DNA from 2 places in the Variovorax sp. GW823-FHT04B03 genome. Region 1 is predicted to be linked to the other one. Evidence: predicted binding sites of a transcription regulator. Region 1 holds the regulator's gene; the other holds the start of a gene.
What was found. The regulator HrcA, encoded in region 1, represses chaperone genes, less so after heat shock. The targets are predictions, from matches to a motif close to TTAGCACTCNNNNNNNNNGAGTGCTAA.

Region 1 (3,190 bases):
CGTCGCCCGCCTCGAAGCCGCCTTCGTCGAGCCAGCCGGCCAAGGCCGGGTCGGCGTCGAACTCGGCGCTCACGTCGAGCCGCTCGGCGCCTTCGCGCACGGCGCCGGCGTCGGCGCGGTTGCCCAGCGCCAGCTGCAGTGCGTCGATCAGGATGGACTTGCCGGCGCCGGTTTCCCCGGTCAGCACCGTGAAGCCGGCGGACAGGTCGAGTTCAAGGGACCGCACGATCACGAAGTCGCGCAGTGCGATGCGTCGCAAAGCCATCTCAGTTCGTCCTCAAGCTGGGGGCGTGGTCCTTCATTCAGGAGCCCCCTTCGTTCCAATGGAGTTTTTTCCGCAGCGTGTCGAAGTAGCTCCAGCCGCGCGGGTGCAGGAAGCGCACCCGGAAGTCGGAGCGGCGCACCACCACGCGGTCGCCGATGGCGAGCGAGGCGAGCGACTGCATGTCGAAATTGGCGCTGGCGTCGCGACCGCTCACCAGCTCGATCACGATCTCGTCGGCGTCGGGCAGCAGCACGGGGCGGTTGGACAGCGTGTGCGGCGCGATCGGCACCATCACCCAGCCCGGCACCGCCGGATGCAGCAGCGGCCCGCCGGCCGACAGCGCGTAGGCCGTCGAGCCCGTGGGCGAGGCGATGATCAGCCCGTCGGCGCGCTGGTTGGCCACGAAATGGCGGCCCACCGACACGCGCATCTCGACCATGCCCGAGGTGGCGCCGCGGTTGACCACCACGTCGTTCATCGCGAGCGCGTCGAACACCACGGCCTCGTCGCGGAGCACCTGCGCATGCATCAGGCTGCGGTGGTCTTCTTCGTATTCGCCGGCCAGCATCGGGATCAGCGTGGCCTGGTAGTTGTCCAGCGGGATGTCGGTGATGAAGCCGAGCCGCCCGCGGTTGATGCCGATGAGCGGGATGCCGTAGCACGCGAGCTGCCGGCCGATGCCGAGCATGGTGCCGTCACCGCCGACCACGAGGCCGAGGTCGCAGCGCTGGCCGATTTCCTCGACCGACAGCGCCTGGTAGCGCGGGTGCGGCGGGGCGTCGGTGTCCTCGCAGGACGAACGCTCCACGAACACCGTGCAACCCTGCGATTCGAGGAAGGCGCCGATGCCTTCCATCACGCCGTCGCGTGCATCGGCTTGCGCCCGGGCGCCGGAAGCCTGGTATTTGCCGATCAGGGCGACGTGACGAAAGCGTGAGGTCATAGCTCACAAATTACAACACTAAAATCTTGCAATGCTGGACGACCGTGCCAAGTTGCTGTTGAAGACGCTGGTCGAGCGTTACATCGCCGATGGGCAACCCGTCGGATCGCGCACGCTCTCGCGTTCGGCAGGGCTGGATCTCTCGCCTGCGACCATCCGCAACGTCATGTCCGACCTCGAGGCGCTGGGGCTCATCGCCAGCCCCCACACCTCGGCCGGACGCGTGCCGACCACGCGCGGCTACCGGCTCTTCGTCGACACCATGCTGACCGCGCAGCGCGAGCAGATGAGCACGCCGAGCCTGGCGGCCGACCAGCCGCAGAAGGTGATCGCCAACGCCGCGCACCTGCTGTCGAACCTGTCGCAGTTCGTGGGCGTCGTGATGGCGCCGCGGCGCGTCTCGGTGTTCAAGCAGATCGAATTCTTGCGCCTGTCGGAGCGGCGGCTGCTGGTGATCATCGTGTCGCCCGATGGCGACGTGCAGAACCGCGTGATCTTCCCCGAGTCCGACTACTCGCAGTCGCAGCTGGTGGAAGCCTCGAACTACATCAACGCGCATTTCGCGGGCCTGACGATCGAGCAGGTGCGCGACCGGCTGCAGTCCGAGGTCGAGAAGCTGCGCGGTGAAATCGCCGCGCTGATGCAGGCCGCGGTGCAGGTCAGCTCCGAAGTGCTCACCGATGCGCAGGCCGATGACGTCGTGATTTCGGGCGAGCGCAACCTGCTGTCGGTGACCGATTTTTCCAGCGACATGGGGCAGCTGCGGCGCGCGTTCGACCTCTTCGAGGAGAAGGCGCAGCTGATGCGGCTGCTCGACGTGTCGAGCAAGGCCGAGGGCGTGCGCATCTTCATCGGCGGCGAAAGCCAGGTCGTGCCGTTCGAGGAGCTGTCCATCGTCAGCGCCAACTACGAGGTCGACGGCCAGGTGGTGGGTACGCTGGGCGTGATCGGCCCGACGCGCATGCCGTACGACCGCATGATCCAGATCGTGGACATCACGTCGCGGCTGGTGAGTAACGCGCTGAGCCACCGCAAGTAAGCGGCCGCGCGCGGCGCATAGAATCGGGCCCGCGTGGGCCGTTAGCTCAGTTGGTTAGAGCAGCGGACTCATAATCCGTTGGTCGAGTGTTCAAGCCACTCACGGCCTACCACCACACATTCCCCCTCTGTAGACACCCCGACGAAGGCCGCATTGCGCGGCCTTTTTCTTTGTCGGTGTCGTGGGCAGGTGAGGCTCCCGGCCGCCGCCGATTTCACCTACGGCAAACACAGGATTCCTTCAGGTTGCAATGCAACATCGAAGGCAGAATGCACCATTTGAGTGCAAATGTAACGAGCCGGGTGATCCCTGCGCACGCCGCACTGCGATTCCCGATGGCCATGACCCCGCTTTTCAAGCTCCTGCTTCCGATGTCCCTGCTCGCGCTCGCTGCATGCGGCGCCAAGCAGGCTTCCACCACCGATGACGCGCCGCCCGAAGTCGGCGTGGTGGCGCTGCACGCCAGCGACGTGGCTGTGCACACCGAGCTCGCGGGCCGCACGGCCGCCTACCGCGTCTCCGAGGTGAGGCCACAGGTCAACGGCATCGTGCGCAAGCGGCTGTTCGAAGAGGGCGGCATGGTCCGCGCGGGCCAGGTGCTGTACGAGATCGAGCCCGGCCCGTTCGAGGCCGCGCACGAGCAGGCGCAGGCCACGCTGGCCACCTCGCAGGCCACCATCGCCAGCCTGCGCGGCAAGGCCGATCGCTTTGGCGAACTGGTCAAGGCCAATGCCGTGAGCAGGCAGGAACACGAAGAGGCGCAGGCGACGCTGGTGCAGGCGCAAGCCGGCGTGACGGCCGCGCAGGCGGCCGTGAAGGCGGCGCGCATCAACCTCGACTTCACGCGCATCACCGCGCCCATCGCGGGACGCATCGGCCGCTCCGCCGTGACTGAAGGCGCGCTCGTGGCGCCGGGCCAGGCGATGGCGCTGGCCACGATCCA
Region 2 (3,190 bases), on a different contig from region 1:
GCCACGCGCTCTTGCAGCTTTTCACGGTCGTAGTCGCTGGTCGCTTCTTCGATCTGAACGCGAACTTGCTTCACGCGGGCTTCGATGTCACCAGCAGCGCCAGCGCCGTCGATGATGATCGTGTTTTCCTTGCCCACTTCGATGCGCTTGGCTTGACCCAGGTCGGCCAGCGTCACCTTTTCGAGCGTCAGGCCCACTTCTTCAGCGATGACCTTGCCGCCCGTCAGGATGGCGATGTCTTCCAGCATGGCCTTGCGGCGGTCGCCGAAGCCAGGTGCCTTCACAGCCACGACCTTCAGGATGCCGCGGATCGTGTTCACGACCAAGGTCGCCAGGGCTTCGCCTTCGACTTCTTCGGCAATGATCAGCAGCGGACGGCCCGCCTTGGCGACTTGCTCCAGCACGGGCAACAGGTCACGGATGTTGCTGATCTTCTTGTCGAACAGCAGCACGAAGGGGTTGTCGAGCAGCGCCGATTGCTTCTCGGGGTTGTTGATGAAGTAGGGCGACAGGTAGCCGCGGTCGAACTGCATGCCTTCGACGACGTCGAGTTCGCTGTCCAGCGACTTGCCGTCTTCCACGGTGATCACGCCTTCCTTGCCGACCTTGTCCATCGCGTCAGCGATGAGCTTGCCGATGGTTTCGTCGCTGTTGGCCGAGATGGAGCCGACTTGCGCGATTTCCTTGGAGGTGGTGGTGGGCTTGGAAGCCTTCTTCAGCTCGGCGACCAGGGCCGTGACAGCCTTGTCGATGCCGCGCTTCAGGTCCATCGGGTTCATGCCGGCAGCCACCAGCTTGAAACCTTCGCGAACGATGGCTTGGGCCAGGACCGTGGCGGTCGTGGTGCCGTCACCAGCGTTGTCGCTGGTCTTGGAGGCCACTTCCTTCACGAGCTGGGCGCCCATGTTCTGCAGCTTGTCCTTGAGTTCGATTTCCTTGGCCACGGACACACCGTCCTTGGTCACGGTGGGGGCGCCGAACGAACGCTCGAGCACCACGTTGCGGCCCTTGGGGCCCAGGGTCACTTTGACTGCGTTGGCCAGGATGTTGACACCCTCGACCATGCGTGCGCGGGCTTCGCCGCCGAAGACTACGTCTTTTGCTGCCATGATGAATTAACTCCGAATGGATTGGATTGGATGGGATCGAAAGGGAGGAGAAGAATTACTTCTCGACGACTGCGAACAGGTCGTCTTCCTTCATCACGAGCAGTTCGTCGCCATCGACCTTGACGGTCTGGCCGCTGTACTTGCCGAACAGGACGCGGTCGCCGACCTTGACGGTCAGTGCGGCCAGTTCGCCCTTGTCGTTGCGCTTGCCCGGGCCCACGGCCAGGACTTCACCCTGATCGGGCTTTTCGGCGGCTGCGTCGGGGATGACGATGCCGGAGGCGGTCTTGGTTTCGCTGTCAACACGCTTGACGATCACGCGATCGGCCAAAGGACGAAGTTTCATTGCATCTCCTGGAAGGGTAAGAAACGGGTTTGTTTGTGGTCGGGCGCCGGAGAAACCGGCGACCTGTCGACTGGATGGGAGGGCTGTTAGCACTCGTCAGCAGCGAGTGCTAATCATAAGGGCATTCGATGCCCTTTCAAGGGCGGCGCCCTTGCCGCCGTTTGGCACAGCCGGGCCTTTCAGGGGAAACACCGGGTGTCGGGGTGCCATTGGCCGGGAAGTTTTTGGCTATTTTGCCCGGGCAAAATAAGGCGATGCCGATGTCGCCAATGCAGAGGGTCGCGCGCGCAGATTGCTTTTTTGTAATCCGGGTGATCGGTGGTGGACGGGCTTGGCTTCCTAGAGTCGCGGCATCCCGGCAACCTCCAAGGACACCATGACACACACCTTCCGCAACACCGTTTTCGCCGCAGGAGCCGCACTGGCCGCTGCCGGCGCCTTTGCCTCGGGCACCCATGCCGGTGGCCACGGCCACGATGCCGAGGCCGCCGTCGGCAAGCCTGGCGTGGCCGCCAAGGTGACGCGCACGGTCCAGGTCGACATGACGGACTCGATGCGCTTCACGCCGGCGGACATCAAGGTCAAGCAGGGCGAGACGGTGCGCTTCGTCGTCAAGAACTCCGGCGTCCTGAAGCACGAGCTCGTGCTCGGGACCGAGAAGGCGTTGCTGGCGCACTACGAGGCCATGAAGAAGAACCCCGAGATGGAGCACGCCGATCCGAACATGGTCACGCTGGCCGCGGGCAAGACCGGCGAGATCGTCTGGCAGTTCACCCAGGCCGGCAAGGTCGACTTCGGCTGCCTGCAGCCGGGCCACTACGACGCCGGAATGAAGGGCGCGGTGCTGGTGGGCAAGGCCGGCAAGTGAGCGTCCTGCGCACGCGTCTTTCACGCGCCGGCCGCCATGCCGGCGCTTTTTCTTCCAGGGTATCGCGCGACAGGGCTTGACCTTCACATCGTGTCAACCTGGACACTGATCGCTTCCCCCTCAAGGGCTTCCCCCTTTCCTGTCGGAGAACGCGAATGAACGACACGTCCACCAGGCACGCAGGACACCCCCACGGTCATCACGACCACCACGATCACCACGCATCGCACGGGCATGCGCCCGCGGGCCCTGCGCAGCCCGCTGCGGAGGGCACGGTCTACACCTGCCCCATGCACCCGGAGGTCCGGCAGGACCACCCGGGCAATTGCCCCAAGTGCGGCATGACGCTGGAGCCCGAGATGCCGACCCTCGACGAGGGCGAAGATCCCGAGCTGAAAGACTTCAAGCGGCGCTTCTTCTGGACGCTGCCGCTCAGCGTCGCCGTCACCGTGCTCGCCATGGCCGGCCACCGCCTGCAGTGGTTCGAGATGGGCACGCAAAGCTGGATCGAGCTCGTGCTCACTGTTCCCATCGTGCTGTGGGCCGGGTGGCCGTTCTTTGTGCGCGCGGTGCAGTCGGTGGCGAACCGCAGCCCGAACATGTGGACCCTGATCGGCCTGGGCACGGCCGCCGCCTTTGTCTACAGCGTCGTGGCCACGGTGGCGCCCGGCGTGTTCCCCGCGTCGTTCGTGTCGATGGGGCGCGTGTCGGTCTACTTCGAAGCGGCGGCGGTGATCATTTCGCTCACCCTGCTGGGCCAGATCCTCGAGCTCAAGGCGCGCTCGCAAACCTCCGCGGCCATCAAGTCGCTGCTGGGGCTCGCGCCCAAGACGGCGCGCCGGATCGGCGCCGACGGCACCGAGGAAG

Region 2: the regulator HrcA is predicted to act here: its motif matches at 1,542-1,568, upstream of AC1RAD_RS04505 (co-chaperone GroES).

What each region holds. Positions count from the first base shown of each region.
Region 1 is NZ_JBXAIT010000006.1:426,083-429,272, forward strand. It holds gene recN (DNA repair protein RecN) at 1-265, opposite strand, end outside; gene AC1RAD_RS25965 (NAD kinase) at 303-1,208, opposite strand; gene hrcA (heat-inducible transcriptional repressor HrcA) at 1,240-2,247, shown strand; tRNA gene AC1RAD_RS25975 (tRNA-Ile) at 2,283-2,359, shown strand; gene AC1RAD_RS25980 (efflux RND transporter periplasmic adaptor subunit) at 2,589-3,190, shown strand, end outside.
Region 2 is NZ_JBXAIT010000001.1:1,005,357-1,008,546, forward strand. It holds gene groL (chaperonin GroEL) at 1-1,109, opposite strand, end outside; gene AC1RAD_RS04505 (co-chaperone GroES) at 1,165-1,455, opposite strand; gene AC1RAD_RS04510 (cupredoxin domain-containing protein) at 1,832-2,323, shown strand; gene AC1RAD_RS04515 (copper-transporting P-type ATPase) at 2,479-3,190, shown strand, end outside.